Regions from separate parts of the Rhizobium sp. NFR12 genome, predicted to be linked through region 4. Evidence: predicted binding sites of a transcription regulator. Region 4 holds the regulator's gene; each other region holds the start of a gene.
The links. The regulator PhoB, encoded in region 4, activates phosphate uptake and scavenging genes when phosphate is short. The targets are predictions, from matches to a motif close to TGTCATNNANCTGTCAT.

Region 1 (4,919 bases), on a different contig from region 4:
ATGCGGAGCTTCGCCTCGACAAGGTCATCGACTACCATCAGATGATGTCGATCGTCAGCGATCGTACAAGCCAGATTGCGGATGCACGGCCGGCCGGACGCTTTACCGGCACAGAGCCGGAACCCCGCGCTGGCATGCGCTCCGGTCACATGCCGGGTGCCGTCAACGCTCCCTCCAGCAGCTTTTCGACAAACGGCAAGCTGAAGACGATACCCGAACTGCGCCAGGCTATCGAAGCCGCGGGAATCGATTTGGGGCGCCCGGTCGTGACGAGCTGCGGTTCGGGCATTACCGCTGCGATCATCACGCTTGCGCTGGAATCGCTCGGGCATGAGGACAACGCGCTTTATGACGGGTCTTGGACGGAATGGGGCGGACGCTCGGACACGCCGATCGAGACAGGACCGGCTAAGCCTACCCCTGCAATCTCGTCGCAGGCGTAACGATGGCGAAAAAGCCCGTACCGCTGAAGGCGCGCGTCACCGTTCTGGAAATGACGGCCGCGCCCAAGACCAGCATGCCGATTCCGGCCAACATTCAAACCGCCATCATACGCGCTACCGAAGTGCCGTTGCATTTCTACCGGTACCTATACCGGCAAGTCGGCAAACGCTGGCACTGGTACGATAGGCTGCGGCTGTCCGACGCCGAGCTTGCGGCCGCGATCCACAACCCGCGCTGTTCGATCACGATCCTTCTAGTCGACGGATCGCCAGCCGGCTTCTACGAGCTGAACTCTACTGACGACAACGTCGTAGAGCTGTCCTATTTCGGCCTGTTCGAACGGGCCCTCGGGCTCGGCATCGGCAAGTGGTTCCTGACGCAGGCTCTTTATTCTGCGTGGCAGAACAACCCGGAGAAGGTCACCGTCACCACCAATTCGCTCGACCATCCCCGAGCGCTGCAGCTCTACCAAATGATGGGTTTTTCGCCTGTCTCGACATACGAGGCCGAGATCGTGCCGATGACCAGCGCGGAACTGGTAAAGGTGCTGGACAGCTAGCTCGCGCAAGGATCGGGTGGCGCTTCAAAGCCCGACGGGTCATCTCCTATATATAGAAAAGGAGACGACCATGCCAATCTTCAACGCGATCCCGGGTGACCACGCAGAGCATCTATGGAACGGAGGCAGCGATTCCTACGGACACCAGCCGGAGACCATGATCTCGGATGGTCCCGGATATCCCTGCCGCCATTGCCTCAGGAATATCGACGCGGGCGAAAGCCTGTTCGTTCTTGCCTATCGACCGTTTCCGACAACGCAGCCCTATGCCGAAACCGGTCCCATCTTCCTGCATAAGACGCCCTGCCCACGGTTTATCGCGGAAGAGGTTCTACCGCCAATTCTGGTCAGTCCTGATTACATCGTCCGGGGTTATGCAGAAGATAACAGGATCGTCTATGGCACGGGTGCGGTGACCCCGACGTCCGAAATCATGCGGCGCGCCGAAGACCTGCTTCAACGCGCCGATATCGCCTATGTCCACGTTCGCTCGGCCCGCAACAACTGTTTCCAGTGCCGGATTGACGCGGCTTAGCAGGAGCCCCTTATGCCTGCGGGTCTCCGCCGTCCCGCTCCAGCTTTTCGGCAAAATCGAGGAGCTGCCGCACGAGATCGCCCGCAGCCTTGTCGTTTTGTTCGATCCTGCGAGCCGACACTTCTCTCAGGTTGAGAAGCGCCGCTTCCACACTGCGCGGCAGAGCCGGGCCGCGGTCATGATGTGGCCCCCTGTCGTGATCGCGGTGGTGTTCGTGCCGTTCCTGCTTCAGCTTGATCTTTTCAGCCAGCTCGGACAAGCGCTCGAGGATGGTCGTTGCGAAACTGCGGTTCTCATCGAGATGCGCACGGCCCTCGTCAGTGATGGTGTAACGCTTCTTGTTGCCATCCGCTTCAGCCGTCACGTAGCCGGCTTCCTCAAGATAGGTCAGCGTCGGATAGATGACGCCGGGGCTGGGTGCGTAAAAACCATACGTCATATCTTCGATATGTTTTATAATCTCGTAGCCGTGGCGGGCTTCTTTCTCGATCAAGGCCAGGACGACCAGTCTGAGATCGCCCTGCATCAGAAAGCGACCGATACGTCCCTCGCCATCGTCGCCGAAGCCACGACCACCGCCCGGCCCGCCTTTTCCGCCAAAGCCCCTACCCGCAAAGCCTTTGCTGAACGGAGCGGCCCGCATGGTAAATAGTCCCTCGAAGCCCGAGCGATCGGCGTTGCAGCTTCTGTGGGTTTCAAATCTTTGGAACATCTTACTCTCCTTTAGAGTATCTTACGATATATCTAAAGGTAGCACATTTCCGCAATGCTGCAAGCTGCCAGATATATCTAAGTCATATCCGTTTGATTTTTGTGGCGGATTTTTTTCGAGCTATCTGCGGCGCGCGGTGCGGCCGATCCGGATTGACCGTCGCGTCATTACCCGGCAGTCACCGAACTTTCGCCGACCGTCATTTTAGGGATGCGTCCGTGGGCGATTGTGCCTAAGCTCGCCTCCATCAGTGATCCGGAGGGAGATATTAGATGTCGCTTTTCACCAAAGACCTTTTCGAAAATCATGCGGTCTCGCGCCGATCCCTTCTCGGTGGCATTGCGGCCACATCGGCGCTCGTCATGCTCCACCCGTTTGCGGCACGCGCGGCCGCCAACCAGGCGCATCTGCGGCTGATGGAGACGACAGACATCCACGTGCATGTCTTCCCTTATGATTATTATGCCGACAAGCCGAACGACACACTTGGACTGGCCCGTACCGCCTCGATCATCGATTCGATTCGAGCCGAAGCCGGAAATTCGATGCTGATCGACAACGGCGACTTCCTGCAGGGCAATCCGCTCGGGGACTACATCGCCTATGAGCGTGGCATGAAAGAGGGCGACAAGCATCCGGTGATCACTGCGATGAACGTGCTGGGATATGACGTCGGCACGCTTGGAAACCACGAATTCAACTACGGCCTCGATTTCCTGTTCAAGGTGCTTGCAGGATCCGGCTTCCCGCATGTCTGCGCCAACCTGACCAAGGGCCAGCTTGCCTCCAGTGCCAAGGACGACGATCTCTTCTTCAAACCCTACGTGATCATCGAAAAGCAGATCCGCGACGGTTCCGGCCAGTCGACCCCGATCAAGGTCGGCTTCATCGGCTTCGTGCCGCCACAGATCATGACCTGGGATAGCAAGAATCTTGAGGGCAAGGCGCAGACGCGCGATATCGTCGATGCTGCCAAGGCCTGGGTGCCTGTCATGAAGGAGGAAGGCGCCGACATCGTCATCGCCCTATCCCATTCCGGCATCGATGGTTCCGGCCAGAGCGATCGGATGGAAAACGCGTCTCTTTATCTCGCAGGGATCGAGGGTATCGATGCGATCTTCACCGGTCACCAGCATCTGGTTTTCCCGGGTCCAAAGGATTTCGAGGGCATTGCCGGCGCTGATGCCAAGAAAGGCACGCTGATGGGCAAGCCCGCCGTCATGGCCGGGTTCTGGGGCTCCCATATGGGTCTGATCGACCTGTTGATCGAAAAGGATGGCAGCGGCTGGAAGATCGTCGATTCCACCTCGGAAGTCAGACCGATCTATCACCGCGACGAAAATCGCAAGGTCGTTGCCGACGTCAAAGACAAGCCTGAGGTCACCGCGGCCATCAAGCCGGAACACGAGGCGACGCTTGCCTATATCCGCCGCCCGGTCGGCAAGACATCTGCGCCGCTCTATTCCTACTTCGCGCTGGTCGCGGATGATCCGTCGGTGCAGATCGTCTCAAATGCGCAGACCTGGTACATCAAGGACATGCTGAAGGATGGCGAGTACAAGGACCTCCCGGTGCTATCCGCCGCCGCTCCCTTCAAGGCCGGCGGTCGCGGCGGTGCGGATTATTTCACCGACGTCCCGACCGGCGACATCGCCATCAAGAATGTCGCGGATCTCTATCTCTATCCCAACACGGTTCAGGCCGTGCTGATATCGGGCGCGCAGGTCAAGAACTGGCTGGAAATGTCGGCTGGCATGTTCAACCAGGTCAAGCCGGGATCAAAGGATGTTCCGCTGCTCAACGCCGGTTTCCCGTCCTACAATTTCGACGTGATCGATGGCGTGACCTACCAGATCGACCTGTCCCAGCCGTCGCGCTTCGACAAGGATGGAAAGGTACTGGACGAGAATGCTCACCGTATCGTCGACCTGATGTTTGACGGCAAGCCGATCGATCCGGCGCAGAAGTTTGTCGTCGTCACCAATAACTACCGTGCCGGCGGTGGCGGCAAGTTCCCGGAGATCGCGAGCGACAAGGTCATTTTCGTCGCACCCGACACCAACCGCGACGTCGTTGTTCGCTACATCATCGATCAAGGGACGATCAATCCTTCGGCCGACGACAACTGGTCGTTCAAGGCGCAGCCCGGATCCACGGCCCTGTTCGAGACCGGACCCAAGGCGCGCCAGTTTGCCGGCAGTCTGAAGGGGACGAAGATCGAGGATGCAGGCGACGGCGAGAACGGTTTCGCGAAGTTCAGACTGGTTCTCTGAGGCGTCCCATCCAGTCGTCCGGCCGAGGACCCGCGTTATTCGGCAGCCTGCCAATACGTCCTTTCCGGCTCCTGCTTCAGGAGTTCGGGGAGGTCATCATGGTTTGGACATGAGGACAGCTTGGCTGCAAACGATTCGATCAACCACTGTCCCGCGGGTCCGGGCGGATTGGATGCTTTTCGCAAGGCGTAGATCGGATATTGCCCCTGCTCGTAAGCGTCGATATCCAACGCGACCAGATCGCCGTTGCGGATGTCATCGAGCACCAGGGACGCCGGAAGCCCGCCCCAACCAAGTCCACCCTTGATCAGCTGATACTTGGTGGCGATGTCACTGATGCGCCAGATCTTGTAGGACAGGACGTTGAAGTTACGCCCTGCGGTAAGGCCTGACGCG
Region 2 (4,919 bases), on a different contig from region 4:
GAACGGTTGGAAGCCGGGGCATGAAGGTTCCGTGTTAGGGCAGAGACAAAGAGCCTTGTCCGCGATCGAGTGGGCAAAAGGGAGGCGTAGCGTCCCGTTTACCATAAGCTCGTAAAAATTCAGTTAGAAAGCAAGATCTGGAATACGCTTAGTGATTATCCCCGGCGGCGAAGGATCGCCCGCCAGGCATAGCCGCGGCCGATCACCTCGAACATCATGTCGGCCTTTGCCGTTGCGAGACGCTTTTCCAGCGCCTGTTCGAGGGTGGCGCGCGGGGTCACATGAAAGCGGGCGAGCCAGGACTTGAGCGCAGACCCCATGATGTTCGGCAGGTTTTCCTGCTGTCCGAAGTCGACGATATGCAGCGACCCTTGAGGCGAAAGCGCCGCAAGGGCGGCGTCGATCGCCTTCTCCCAGTCTGGGATCATCGACAGGGCATAGGAAATGAGGATCCGGTCGAAACCGTTGACGCCGAACTCCTCCGCCGTGAATGTCGTGGCATCTGCGACCTTCAGAATAGGCTTTATTTCCGTGCCGCGGAAATTCGCGTCTGCCGTCTGGAGCATCTGCGCGGAGATATCGAGGCCGTAAAGTTTCGCGTTCGGGAAAAGCTTGTGGGCGAGGAGAAGGTTGCGGCCGGTTCCGCAGCCGACTTCCAGCACGCTTCCTCCGACTGGCGGGGCAAGGCCTGCGATCGTGCCATCGCGTCCCAGGAGATAGTATTTGCGGGTGAGGTCGTAGATATGCCGCTGGTAGCGGTACATCCGGTCCATCCTGCCGGCATGGCCGATCTCTTCACGATTGGCCGGTCCGAGGTTGCCTGCGTCGGTCTCTGCCATCAGTCGGCCTTTGCGTAGACATGGAAGCCGCCGTAGATGGCGGAGCGGTCCTGCAGGTTGAGGGCCTGCGAGCGCTCGTCGAGATAGGTCCAGCGCGCGGCAAGCGAGGGCGAGAGGCGCCCTTCGATGACACTGCGCTCGGCGGCCGTCCGGAAGATCACCCTTGCGCCGACAGCGGCCGTCCGGTCGATCTCCGACCAGAGGTCGTTGATCTGCTGGTCGTTCATCCAGTCCTGCGCGTCCAGCAAGACGTAGCGATCGACGGAGCCCGCCGTCTTGCGCTTGAGGAGAGCGGTGAAACTCTCGTGGTGAACCGCGACCCGGTCTGTGGCGGCCCGGATCGCCTTGTAGTTGCCTGCCTTGAGATAGGTGGGCAGCGTGCCTTCGTGGGCGGCGGGATAGCGGCGGACAAACGCCTGCCAGGCGAAATAATTGTCCTTCAGAGGAAAATGACAGGCGAGCTTTTCGAGACGCTCCCGCAGCACGGTCGCGATTGAGCCGTTATCGCTGCCGCCGGTCGCCATGCCGGCCAGCTCGTCATATTGCTGCGGCGGAATGCCAAGTCCGAACAGCGAGCTCTTGTTCGAGGTGATCCAGCGGACCAGTTTTCTGTCGAACAGGGGCGCGATCTCTTCGTCGAAGAAGCGGCGCTGATCTCGGACCGATTTGGTCTGCGCCATCTTCGTCAGATCGACGCCATGCAGGCGCGCCAGAAGGTGTCCCGCGCCGATGAACCGGCCGAGAAGACCGGTGCGGTAGATGTTGCGGTCGAACACGGAGATGCGGCGACGGCCGGTGATAGACCGCTTCTGCCAGTAACTGCGGGTTGCGCGATCCAGATGCGACGCGATCAGTCTGTCGAAGGTAACGCTGTTCGATCGTGTACCTTGCGCCGAGAGAAACCTGACGACATCCATATGGCTCGGCAGATGACGGAATGCCGCGAGCTTCAGCCGATTCAGCGCGACATGGTGGGGGTTGAGATCCACGACATCGATGCTGCGCGGATCGCGGGAGAGGTAGGCCAGCATGTTGCAGCCACCGGAGCCGATGGTGACGATCGCGTGCTCGGCTGAAAGCTCCATTGCTTCCATGTCGACGTCTGGATCTTCCCAGATCTGCGGATAGACGAGACCGGAAAACAGGAGCCCGAACAGCCGTTCCGACAGCCCTTCGCGCGAAAATAGTTTGTGCTGGAGCAGCGCATCCTTGAGCTTCTGATTGCTGGTGAAACCGGTTTCCCTGACGACGTCGGCCATTGCGTCTCTCGCTGCGTGAATTATTTCGCGATCTGTAGAACGCAGGCCTAAACCCGGCATGCTACAGCTGGATGACGCGGGCTGTTGGTGAACAAGGACATTTGACATATGCGCCTGATGAAGCGGATCGTGACGGGAACTGCAGGAGCATTGGTACTTGGTATCGTCGGGGGACTTGCGTGGATCACCATTGCGCCGCCGCAACTGCTTCGGGTAGGAAGCGGCTATGCGGCCAAGATCGTCTGCTCCAACGTGTTTCTGGCCGGACGCGATCCGCAAGAGGTGCTGGCGAGCGACGTGCAGGCGCCGGGCAACCCGCTGCTCCTGATGATGCGGGTGACCGTTGACCGCGATGCCGGTCGGGTCGATGCCGGGCTGCTTGGCTTCATCGGAACCAATCAGGCAACCTACAGGCCTGGCCTCGGCTGCACCGTTTCGCCGGATGGTTCGGCGTTGCCGCAAGTCGCGCTGCCGCCGCGATCATCACCTTCCGTCGATGAAGCTCCGGCCTGGCCGGTAGGGCAGGGGGTCGAACGCGATCCGCGTGTGATGGCGGTGCTAGAGGATAAGGCACTGACGGGGCCTGGCATGCGGGCTGTGGTGGTCGTCAAGAACGGGCGCATCATCGGCGAGGGGTATGGAGACGGCTTCTCGAAGGATACGCCGTTGCTCGGCTGGTCAATGACGAAAACCGTCAATGCGGCGCTGATCGGCACATTGATGAACAGCGGCCGGATGTCGCTCGGAGATCGTGATCTTCTGCCCGCGTGGAGCAACGACAACCGACGCGAAATCACGCTTGCCAACCTTCTTGCCATGGAGAGCGGGCTTGGTTTCAACGAGAACTACGGTGCCGTCGCCGATGTCACACGGATGCTCTACCTCGAACCCGACATGGCCGCCTTCACGGAAACGATCCCGCTCGAGGCCGATCCCGGTTCGCGTTTCAGTTACTCGTCGGGCTCCAGCGTATTGCTGTCGAAGATCTGGATGGACAGGATCGGTGATCGCGCGACGGCTCTTGGCTATCCCTCTCGCGCATTGTTCGATCCGCTCGGCATGACAAGCGCCGTCATGGAGCCGGATGCGGCGGGGACGTTTGCCGGCAGTTCCTATCTCTATGCGACCGGGCGCGACTGGGCACGGTTCGGCCTGTTTCTGGCGCGCGACGGGGTGTGGAACGGGATGCAGCTGCTGCCGGACGGTTTCGTGCATCTGATGCAGGAGCCGAATGCCCATTCGGGCGGACGGTTTTCGAAGATGCAGACGTGGCTACCAAAGCCAGACGACGTGGCGCTGCCTGAAGATACGTTCTACCTGCAGGGCCATGACGGGCAGACCATCGCGGTCATGCCGTCGGCTGATCTCGTGGTGGTGCGGCTTGGGCTGACGCCCCGGTCGCTGGGTTACGAACCGGGCTTGCTGTTCGGCGCTGTTGCGAAGGCGACGGGTGTCGTGGGGCTCTGATCAGCCTTCAGCACATGCAGCATGTCGCGACGCTTGGCGTCGTAGTAATAACCGCGGGCATAGAGGCGGATGGCGTTGTCGTTCTTGTTGTCGGCAACGAGCCAGGCGCCGCGGAGATATCGGATCGCGTATTTAAGATTGGTCTCGGCGTCCAGCAGGCCTTCCGGCTTGCCCTGATAGCCCATCGACTTCGCGGTCGAGTACTTGATCTGCATCAGGCCCCAGTAGCCATTCTTGTGGTAGGCCTTGGGATTGTATTTGCTTTCGCGATGGACGACGCGGTGCACCAGCGATTCCGGGACGCCGTAGAGACCGGCATAGCGCTTGATGAGCTTCTTGAGGTCTGCGGGCGCGTTCGACGCGGTATCCGGCATCGGCTCGCCGGGAGCCGGCGGAAAGTCCTTGATATTGCCCATGGCCGAGACCGCAGCCACAGCGCGGGGTGCGGCTGCATAGGCAAGCGTGGAGCTTGCGGCAGCCGGCGTTGCAGCACCAGCAATAGCGCTCGATGTAAGCGTGGCTGGACGCGGTGTCGGCACGACCGATTGCAGCGCCACCATATCCGGCGTCAGTTCTTCCTCGTCGAGCGCGATGGCCTGCGCCGCTGCCGGCTGGATCTGGCCAGACGCAACGGCGGTCGCGACCGGCGGCGACACGAGACGGCTCGACTTCTGGGTCATGACCGAACCGGCTGCCGGCTTGAGCGGCTGCGCGGAAGCAAGGCTCACAGGCTGGACCGCGGTTGCGATCGGCGGCGGCGCGAAGGCAACGATCGGCGCCATGGTCGGAGACGCCATGGCGGCATTCTGAGCCGATACGGTTTCTACGGTCGGCGGAACCGGAACGGCAATGCGACCGCTCTTGGCGATCTGCGCCATTGTCTGCCCGGGCGCCATTTGTTGAGATTGATCGTCGGCGGAAGAATTGTACTGGATGACGAGCTGACCGTCAGCTGACGTGGTCTGAGACGGCTGACCGGAAGCGACTTTTGTATCGCGCTCAACGCTGGAGCATCCAGCCAGAACGGAAGACATCGCAAGCGCCACAGCAGCTCTACGGCTGACGAATCTGACCACCGTCATCAGGTTGCTCTCATTTGAAATGGTTACCGTACCCGCCAAAAAGTCACCGATTGTGGATTTCCATTAACGTATAAGGCGGCGCCCGGCAAGTCGAAGGACGCTTTCTGTTTCCTCAAGCAGCGATTCGCCGGAAACCAGCCGTCACGGCACGCCTGGCGATGAATACCGTGCCGGGCTTGTTCAAGGCTGGATTGCGCCTCGAAAATCGCTTTGTGCCCCGCAGCGCAAGGCTGGGGATGAGTGCCTGTGCCAACGCACTGCCAGCGATGGAG
Region 3 (4,919 bases), on a different contig from region 4:
GACGCAAACAGCGCTGCGTTGGATTTCTTCATGGACTTGCCGCGCGAGATGATCGTTGCGCCACCGCGCTTCTTCATGAACTCGTCGAAGGAAAGCTTGAAGCTTTTCTGGCCGCGGTCGGCGCGAATGGTCGGGCGGTTGTAGACGACGTTGGCAAAGGCGCGGTCGAGAACTGCAGGGCTGATACCCTTGGACGGTGCCTGCTGTTTGAAATCGGCGACCCAGCGGTCGAAACCGGCTCCATCATTGCCGCAGGCGGCGGCAAAGGCCGGGGCTGCGGTTGCAAGCGTTGCTGCTGCGATCAATCCTGCCAGAATAGTCTTCATCATGCGGTCAAACCCGTCGAAAGTCCGGATTGCTTGGCCGAAAGCTTCCGGAAGAATTGCGCTATATTCGGCCTTATGACCCCAGTGGCGGATAATCGCAATTCATCTTCCCATGAATAGTTCGTGAAGAGAGACGAATCGAAAAAACCCCGTCATTTCTGACGGGGCTTTCTAAGCGGATTTGCTTAATAAAGTACGTTACTTATCAAGCAGCAACCTTGCGTGGCTTGATGAGACCGCGATTGACCAGAAGTTCGGCGATCTGGATCGCGTTCAGCGCGGCACCCTTGCGCAGGTTGTCGGAGACGACCCAGATGTTGAGTCCGTTTTCGACGGTTGCGTCTTCGCGGATACGCGAAATGTAGGTCGCATCTTCACCGGCGCATTCGAGAGGCGTGATGTAGCCACCGTCTTCGTGCTTGTCGATCACGAGGCAACCCGGCGCTTCGCGCAGGATATCGCGGGCCTGATCGGCCGTGATCTCGTTTTCGAACTCGATGTTGACGGATTCGGAGTGGCCGATGAAGACCGGAACGCGAACGGCCGTGCAGGTGACACGGATCTTCGGGTCGAGCATCTTCTTGGTCTCGGCCAGAACCTTCCACTCTTCCTTCGTGTAGCCGTCTTCCATGAAGCTATCGATATGCGGGATGACGTTGAAGGCAATACGCTTGGTGAACTTCTTCGATTCGACCGGATCAGCCACGAACACGGCGCGCGTCTGGGTGAAGAGTTCGTCCATGCCTTCCTTGCCGGCACCGGACACCGACTGGTAGGTGGAAACGACGACGCGCTTGATCTTGGCAAAGTCATGCAGCGGCTTCAGCGCGACGACGAGCTGGGCCGTCGAGCAGTTCGGATTGGCAATGATGTTCTTCTTGGAGAAACCGACGATGGCGTCGGGGTTCACTTCCGGAACGATCAGCGGCACTTCCGAATCGTAGCGCCAGGCGGACGAGTTGTCGATGACGACGCAGCCCTGCGCACCGATCTTCGGCGACCACTTCTTGGAGGCATCGCCGCCGGCGGACATCAGGCAGATGTCGGTATCGGAGAAATCGTAGTTCTCGAGGTTGGACACCTTGAGCGTCTTGTCACCGAAGGAGACTTCCGTGCCCTGGCTGCGGGCGGAGGCGAGTGCGACGACTTCATCAGCCGGAAAACCACGTTCCGCCAGAATGTTCAGCATTTCCCTGCCGACATTGCCGGTTGCACCGGCGACTGCGATCTTGAAACCCATTTCTTTGCTCTCTTTCTGTCTCTCCTCGGTTTTCTGAGGGGGAAGCCCGTGTCGCGCGCGACGCGGTGTTCCTTGTCCCCGGCCGTACCGGGGAGAGAGCGGTGGCCAGAGACGTCAGACGATAATTTTCGTCGTCGTTTTGGCCGTGGTTTTGTCGGAAACCGAAAGGGCAACATCCAGCCGCCCGGCAGATACTGCCAGGTCATAGCACGCAGCAAAGCGAAAGTCGCGGCGAAGCATGGACACTCCTTTTCCAAGGCTGCTCATAAAAGGTTTTACCGGAGAGTCAAGGTTCATGCGATTGGACATCGGTACGCTTATCACGGTTCTGTCACGGCACTGTCATCCCAGAGGGCTATTCCGAGCCTCTATCCGACAAACCGACGGGGGTCTTTTCATGCGTATGCTTCTTGCTGCCTTTGCAGCCACCACAATCCTTTCCGGCGGCGTGCAAGCCGCCCACGCCGCAAACGTCTTTCCGCTCGATCGTGCAACGATCCTGACCGGCTCGCCGTTCGATTTCAAGGTCGAGTTCAGCTCGGTCGTGAAGCCTGAGGACGTCAAGATCACCGTCAACGGCCAGGACTACAAGTCTCTGTTCGGCAAGGATGTCGAGTTCGTCGCAGAAGAGAAGAACAAGGACAAGGTTCTCGGTTCCGCCGTCGTGCTGCGCGCACTGACGATCGCGAATGCCGGCGACTACAAGGTTGAGGTTTCCGCGGGTCCTGAGACCAAGAGCGTGACCTGGAACGTCTATGGCACCACGGCGCAGCCAAAGGCCAAGAACGTGATCTTCCTGATCGGCGACGGTCTTTCCGTGGCGCATCGCACCGCTGCCCGCATCATGGCCAAGGGCATGACCGAGGGCAAGGCAAACGGACGTCTCGCAATGGACGACATCCCGCCGGCAGCCTTTATCGGCACGTCTGCGACGGACGCCGTTGCCACCGACAGCGCCAACACGATGTCGGCATATATGACCGGCCACAAGACAGCCGTGAACGCAATCGGCGTCTATGCCGACCGCACGCCTGACTCGCTGGACGATCCGAAGGTTGAAACATATGCGGAGGCGGTCCGCCGCCAGACGAAGAAGTCGATCGGCATCGTCACGACCGCAGAAGTTCAGGACGCAACACCCGCAGCCGTCGTCGCCCATACCCGCAAGCGCGGCGACAAGGCGGAAATCAACGGCATGCTCTTCGACGTCAAGCCGGACGTCCTACTCGGCGGCGGTTCCGCCTACTTCCTGCCCCAGGCGACGCCTGGATCCAAGCGCAAGGACGACAAGGACTACATCGCCCTGTTCAAGGACGCCGGCTACATGCTTGCGACCAGCAAGGCTGAACTGGCAACGGCATCCGGCACCAATACCGGCAAGATCCTCGGCCTGTTCCACACCGGCAACATGGACACGACGCTTGACCGCGAATTCCTGAAAAAGGGCACGACCGCGAAGTTCCCGGACCAGCCGGGCCTCGTCGACATGACCAAGGTTGCGCTCGACACGCTGTCGAAGAACCCGGACGGCTTCTTCCTGATGGTCGAAGCTGCCAATATCGACAAGATGTCCCATCCGCTGGACTGGGACCGTGCCGTCGTCGATACGATCGAATTCGACAAGGCGATCGCCGCAGCCCGCGAATTTGCCGACAAGAACCCCGACACGCTGATCATCGTCACCGGCGATCATACCCACGGTGTTTCGATCATCGGCACTGTCAACGATGAAAAGCCGGGCGACGACATGCGCGAAAAGGTCGGGACCTATGCCGAGGCAGGTTTCCCGAACTATATGGACGAGAACAAGGATGGTTATCCTGACAAGGTCGATGTTACCAAGCGCCTGTTCCTGAACGCCAATAACGGCCCTGATCATTACGAGACATTCCGTCCTAAGCTCGATAATCCCTTCGTTCCCGCCATCCAGAACGAGAAGAAGGAATATGTCGCCAACGAAGCCTACAAGGATGTCCCGGGTGCTGTTCTCGTGACCGGCATCATTCCGAAGAGCGCCGACAGCGGCGTCCATGCGGTTGACGACGTGGTGCTTCAGGCTGCCGGCCCCGGTTCGGAAGGCTTCCGCGGTTACATGGAGCAGAGCGACGTCTACAAGGTTCTCGCGGAAACTTTCGCGCTGGGCGCCAAGCAGACCAACTAATCAGACCTATCTGGCCTGAACGACAAGAATGAAAGAGGGGGCATGTCCTGTGGCATGCCCCCTGTCCAATGAGATATCGCGGGACCTGAAGATATGCCTCACCTGCTGGATGATGACCGTGATCAACGAGGGAAAGTGGTCATGGGAGCGCTCGAGATGGTCGATCGTCGCCAGATGCTCAAGACCTCGCTCGGCATCATTGCCGGCCTGCCGCTGCTGATATCAGGAGCAATAGCCCGAGCGGAAAACGGGCTTTCCTTCGACGAGCTCTATGGCAAGGTCAGCGTTCTCGGGCTGGAATTTTCCGACAAGGTCAAGCGGCTGAACGGCCAGGAGATCGCCATGCGCGGTTTCATGGCGCCACCGCTGAAGGCGGAAGCCTCGTTCTTTGTTCTGACCGAAGTGCCGATGTCGATCTGCCCGTTCTGCTCCACCGATGCGGACTGGCCGGACAATATCGTCGTTGTCTATCTCGATGAGAAGCAGACATTCACCCAGCCAAGCCAGACGATCGAGGTGCGCGGCACGCTCGAGATGGGCTCGTGGACCGATCCGGACACCGGCTTCGTGAGCCTGCTGCGGATCCGACAGGCGGAATACGGTACGGTCTGAAGACATGATGCCTCTGAAGGTGCAATCTCTCGCCGTCTCGTTTCCCGGTCTGGCGACACCGGTTCTTTCCATCGATGCTCTTGAGATCGCCGCCGGCAGCCGCGTTGCGCTGACGGGCGGGTCGGGATCGGGCAAGAGCACGCTTCTCAATATCATTGCGGGGCTGGAGCGTGTCGGTAGCGGCCATGTGGTCTGGGGCGGGCAGGATATCGCCAGACTGTCGGAAGGCCGGCGAGACCGCTGGCGGGCCGAAAATGTGGGCCTCGTGATGCAGGATTTCCATCTGTTTGCGGGCCTCTCCGCGCTGGATAACGTGCTCCTGCCGGCACGGCTTTCGCGGGTCTCGACCCCGAATCTGGTGAAAAGAGCGCATGAGATGATCGAGACCGTGGGGTTGAAGCGACCCGGTCAGTCCGTCGAGACCATGTCGCGCGGCGAGATGCAGCGGGTGGCGATCGCCCGGGCGCTGCTGCGCAAGCCGGGTATCATCATTGCCGACGAGCCGACGGCAAGCCTCGATGTGGAAAACGGCGAGGCGGTGGGGGATCTGCTTTTGTCAGTCGCGGCCGGTGCCGGCAGC
Region 4 (4,919 bases):
CTCGGCAAACCCGATCTCTCCGGCGCGCGTGATCCGCAGAGCCCGGGTTTCCTCCCGGCGGCTGATCCAGCCGACGCCAAGAGCGCGGTCCAGCAGTGCTGCACCCATTTGTCCCGCCAGATGCGGCCGTCGCTCGCTCCAATCCAGGCATGTCCGGCAGAGCGGGCGTTTCGAACGGGTCAGCTGTTCGAGATCGATCCCGAAATCACAAAAGAACCGTCTGCCCTCGTCGGTGATCAGGCCGGCTCCATCGCCGAGCAGCATGTAGCCGCTTCCTGTTAGGGCATCGGCGAGCGCGATGGCGAGACGGCCGGCCATGTGATCGTAACAGGTGCGGGCAAGCCGTAACGCTTCGTCTTTCGGGCCGACAGGATGATGGCGCTTCGGCCCATCCGCGGCGACTGCCATCAACGCGTGGATCGCGTGCGCGACTTCCGGAGAGGCAAGTCGGTAATAGCGGTGCCTGCCCTGCTTCTCGACCTCGATCAGGCGAGCCTGCGCCAGTTTGCCGAGATGGCCGCTGGTGGTCTGCGCGGTGACGCCGGCGTGGCGTGCCAGTTCGCCCGCCGTCAGCGCCTGTCCGCCCATCAGCGCGGACAGCATGTTGGCGCGTGCAGCATCGCCGATCAGGCTTGCAACTTCCGCAATCGTATTTCCTGAAACCATATTGGGCATGATCCAGTTCTAGCACCGGAAAACTTTGCCGTCAGCGGTCAACGGTTCGGCCGTCGTCGAAGCATTTCTTTTCCTGGTTCCGCTAAGAGGGGCGGAGATTGCATTCATGGGGACAGGAACTGGAATGGCGGACACCAAAACAAGCATGGCAACGGATCTGTTGCTGCTCCTCACGCTCGCGACGCTTTGGGGCGCGTCCTACACGCTGATCAAAGTCGGTGTGGAGACGATTTCGCCTGTCACCTTTATTGCCGTCAGAACACTGGTCGCTGGGCTCATTCTCGTTGTGGCACTTCGGCTGCGCGGATTAAAGCTGCCGACCGACCGGCAGACGTGGAAGCTTTTCACGGTTCAGGCATGCCTCAACAGCGCGGTCCCCTTCACCCTCATCGCTTGGGCCGAACAGACGACCGATGCGGGCCTTGCCACCATTTTGAGTTCAACGACGCCGATCTTCGCCTTTCTGCTGACGGCGCTGATCACCCGCCATGAAAGCATTTCGGGACCTAAACTGTTTGGGGTTGCCGCAGGCATTGTCGGCATATGCCTGATCGTCGGCATGGAGGCGCTTGCCGGATCGGGTGAGAACCTCTGGGCGCAACTCGCCATCGTGGCGGCGACCATCTGCTATGCGGCGGCGGCCATCTTCGGCAAGAACTTTAGGGGACTGGACCCGATGATGCCCGCCGCGGGATCGCTGATCGCAGGCGCCGCCATCCTTATTCCCGTGAGCCTCGTGGTCGATCGGCCCTGGACGCTGACGCCCAGCGCCGATTCGATGCTCGCCCTGTTGGCGCTGGCGGTATTTTCGACGGCGCTCGCCTTCGTCATCTACTTCCGGCTGGTCCAGACGCTCGGCTCCGTCGGCACGACGGCGCAGGCCTATCTGCGGGTGCCGATCGGCGTTGCCATCGGCGTCGTGTTTCTCGGCGAAACGCTTGCCTCCACAGCCTGGCTCGGTCTCGCCTGCGTCGTCACTGGTGTCATTGCCATGACGCTGCCGGCTAGGAGACGCGGTGCTCAGGCTTCCATCGAGTAACCGGCACCGCGGACCGTGCGGATGACATCCTGCATGTTGGAAAAGTTGAGCGCCTTCCGGAGGCGCCCCACATGCACGTCGACGGTACGCTCATCAACATAGATGTCATGACCCCAGACGCCGTCGAGCAACTGCGAGCGCGAAAAGACGCGGCTGGGCGACGCCATCAGGAATTCCAGAAGTCTAAACTCTGTCGGCCCGAGGCGAACTTCGCGGCTCTTGCGGTGAACGCGGTGGGTTTCGCGGTCGAGTTCGATGTCGCCGCATTTGAGGACGCTCGACAGCACTTCGGGTCGGGCACGACGCAGCATCGCCTTGACGCGGGCCATCAGCTCCGGTGTCGAAAACGGCTTGACCACATAGTCGTCGGCGCCCGTGGCAAGCCCACGAACGCGCTCGCTTTCTTCGCCGCGCGCCGTCAGCATGATGATCGGCAGGCGTTCCGTCTCCGGCCGCATGCGCAGGCGACGGCACAGTTCGATGCCCGAAACGCCTGGCAGCATCCAGTCGAGAATGAGAAGATCCGGAACGCGCTCCTGAAGCCTGATTTCCGCTTCGTCACCGCGAAGCACGGTATCGACCTCGTAACCCTCGGCCTCCAGGTTATACCGAAGGAGGACGCTGAGGGCCTCTTCGTCTTCCACGACTGCGATCTTCGGCTGCATTCCGACTTGCTCCGTCACTCGTCCCGAACCGCACTTAGATCCGCCAGATCCGCTCGCGCTGCTTCAGGTCATTGGTTTTGGCAGTCATCGTCCCGAAACCGGCAGGCGATTTCGGGAGAGCTGCATCATGTCCCGGCGGAGCCGAGCATGTTGGACGTATCGTCCTTCGGACGTTCGCCCTCCGGCTGTGCACCGGTCGCGATGTAGTAGATGGTCTCGGCGATATTGGTCGCGTGGTCGCCGATGCGCTCGATGTTCTTGGCGCAGAACAGGAGATGGGTGCAGGTAGTGATGTTGCGCGGATCCTCCATCATGTAGGTGAGGAGTTCGCGGAACAGCGAGGTGTACATCGCGTCGATTTCTTCGTCGCGCTGGCGGATGATTTCGGCTTTTTCCGCGGAGCGGTTGGCGAAGACATCAAGAACGTCCTTGAGCTGCACCAGCGCCAGTTCGGAAAGATGCTCCAGACCACGGGCGAGCTTGCGCGGGACGCCTGTTCCCTGCACGGCGAGCACGCGCTTGGCGGTGTTCTTACCAAGGTCGCCGACGCGTTCCAGGTCAGCTGCAATGCGCAGCGTGCCGATGATTTCGCGAAGGTCGGCCGCCATCGGCTGGCGCTTGGCGATGGTGACGATCGCCTTGTCCTGGATATCGCGCTCGGCATGGTCGAGAATGACGTCGTCCGAGATGACCTTCTGGGCCAGCGCCGAGTCGGAGTTGACGAGCGCACGCACGGCGTCACCGCACATCTGCTCCGCCAGGCCGCCCATTTCGGAGATCCGGCGGTTCAGGTATTTCAGTTCCTCGTCATAGGCCGAGAGAATATGGGTCGAAACCATGTGTCTGATCCTTGATGTCTGCAGTTGCGGCTGACGGGCTCTGCGCCCGCATCAGCCGAAGCGGCCCATGATGTAATCCTGGGTGCGCTGGTCATCCGGATTGGTGAACATCTTGTCGGTATCGTTTTCCTCGACCAGATTGCCGAGATGGAACATCGCCGTGCGCTGCGAAACGCGGGCTGCCTGCTGCATCGAGTGGGTGACGATCACGATCGTGTAGTTGGCGCGCAGTTCGTGGATCAGTTCCTCGACCTTGGCCGTAGCAATCGGGTCGAGTGCCGAGCACGGCTCGTCCATCAGAATGACTTCAGGCGAAACGGCGATCGCACGGGCGATGCAAAGGCGCTGCTGCTGACCGCCGGAAAGGCCGGTACCGCCTTCATGCAGGCGATCCTTGACTTCTGCCCAGAGGCCGGCGCGCTGCAGGCTTGCCTCGACGATCGCGTCCATTTCCGTTTTGCCACGGGCAAGGCCGTGGATGCGGGGACCGTAGGCAATGTTCTCGTAGATCGACTTCGGGAACGGGTTCGGCTTCTGGAACACCATGCCGACCCGGGCACGCAGCTCCACGACGTCGATTTCCTTGTCGTAGATATCGTCGCCGTCGAGCGTGATCTTGCCGGTGACGCGGCAACCCTCGATCGTATCGTTCATGCGGTTCATCGTGCGCAGGAAGGTGGACTTGCCGCAGCCGGACGGACCGATCAAAGCAGTGACGGTATTTTGGCGGACATTCAGGTTCACGTCATAAAGAGCGCGCTTGTCACCGTAATAAACGGAGACATCCTTGCCGATCATCTTATATGCAACGTCGTTCATTTTCTTGTCCAGCGCCTTCTCAACTGCAGCTTCTGACATCATGTTCATTGCTTCCCCCTTCCTCTACCAACGCCGTTCGAAGCGGCGTCGCAAGAGAATTGCGCCAACATTCATCAAGATTAGGAACAGGAGCAGGATCATGATCGCTCCCGAGGTTCGTTCAACGAAGGCGCGTTCCGCCTCGTTAGCCCACATGTAGATCTGTACCGGCAGCGCTGTCGACGGATCCATCGGCGTGGTCGGATAGTTTGCCACGAAGGCGACCATGCCGATCAAAAGAAGCGGCGCGGTTTCGCCGAGGGCGTGCGCGAGGCCGATGATCGTACCGGTCAGGATACCGGGCATGGCAAGCGGCAGGACATGGTGGAAAATCGTCTGCATCTTCGAGGCACCGAGCCCGAGCGCTGCAGCACGGATCGACGGTGGTACTGCTTTCAGTGCCGCGCGGGTGGCGATGATAATGGTCGGCAGCGTCATCAGCGTCAGCACCAGGCCGCCGACGAGCGAGGCCGAGCGCGGCAGGCCCATGAAGTTGATGAAGACCGCGAGACCCAACAGACCGTAGACGATCGACGGGACCGCTGCGAGATTGTTGATGTTGACCTCGATCAGGTCCGTGAACCGGTTCTTCGGGGCAAACTCTTCAAGATAGATCGAGGCTGCGACGCCGATCGGCAGGGACAGGACGAGCACGATCAGCATCATATAGAAGGAGCCGATCAGAGCGACGCCGACGCCGGCTGCTTCCGGACGGCTGGACGCGCCGTTGAAGAAAATGCCGGTGTTGAATTCCTTGGCGAGCGCCCCGCTGTCGGCCAGCTGCTTCATCCATCCGACCTGCTGGTCGGACACCTTGCGGCTGGTTTCCGCCACGTCGAGATT

Region 1: BLW69_RS11940 (bifunctional 2',3'-cyclic-nucleotide 2'-phosphodiesterase/3'-nucleotidase) is a predicted target of PhoB. The motif match lies at 2,427-2,443, and genes of this name have one in related genera.
Region 2: BLW69_RS06125 (BtaA family protein) is a predicted target of PhoB. The motif match lies at 2,159-2,175, and genes of this name have one in related genera.
Region 3: BLW69_RS21325 (alkaline phosphatase) is a predicted target of PhoB. The motif match lies at 1,896-1,912, and genes of this name have one in related genera.

The regions. Positions count from the first base shown of each region.
Region 1 covers NZ_FNWM01000002.1:952,941-957,859, reverse strand. The annotation lists gene sseA (3-mercaptopyruvate sulfurtransferase) at 1-443, shown strand, start outside; gene BLW69_RS11955 (GNAT family N-acetyltransferase) at 446-1,003, shown strand; gene BLW69_RS11950 (DUF1203 domain-containing protein) at 1,074-1,538, shown strand; gene BLW69_RS11945 (PadR family transcriptional regulator) at 1,549-2,250, opposite strand; gene BLW69_RS11940 (bifunctional 2',3'-cyclic-nucleotide 2'-phosphodiesterase/3'-nucleotidase) at 2,523-4,523, shown strand; gene BLW69_RS11935 (LysR family transcriptional regulator) at 4,559-4,919, opposite strand, start outside.
Region 2 covers NZ_FNWM01000001.1:1,260,239-1,265,157, forward strand. The annotation lists gene BLW69_RS06115 (glycoside hydrolase family 25 protein) at 1-22, opposite strand, end outside; gene BLW69_RS06120 (class I SAM-dependent methyltransferase) at 156-839, opposite strand; gene BLW69_RS06125 (BtaA family protein) at 839-2,098, opposite strand; gene BLW69_RS06130 (serine hydrolase domain-containing protein) at 2,207-3,565, shown strand; gene BLW69_RS06135 (transglycosylase SLT domain-containing protein) at 3,505-4,647, opposite strand; gene BLW69_RS06140 (hypothetical protein) at 4,760-4,919, opposite strand, start outside.
Region 3 covers NZ_FNWM01000007.1:37,221-42,139, reverse strand. The annotation lists gene BLW69_RS21340 (lytic murein transglycosylase) at 1-329, opposite strand, end outside; gene BLW69_RS21335 (aspartate-semialdehyde dehydrogenase) at 532-1,566, opposite strand; gene BLW69_RS23205 (hypothetical protein) at 1,681-1,806, opposite strand; gene BLW69_RS21325 (alkaline phosphatase) at 1,964-3,727, shown strand; gene BLW69_RS21320 (hypothetical protein) at 3,902-4,339, shown strand; gene BLW69_RS21315 (ABC transporter ATP-binding protein) at 4,344-4,919, shown strand, end outside.
Region 4 covers NZ_FNWM01000004.1:112,383-117,301, forward strand. The annotation lists gene BLW69_RS16875 (ArsR/SmtB family transcription factor) at 1-675, opposite strand, end outside; gene BLW69_RS16880 (DMT family transporter) at 800-1,714, shown strand; gene phoB (phosphate regulon transcriptional regulator PhoB) at 1,696-2,379, opposite strand; gene phoU (phosphate signaling complex protein PhoU) at 2,505-3,218, opposite strand; gene pstB (phosphate ABC transporter ATP-binding protein PstB) at 3,270-4,085, opposite strand; gene pstA (phosphate ABC transporter permease PstA) at 4,101-4,919, opposite strand, start outside.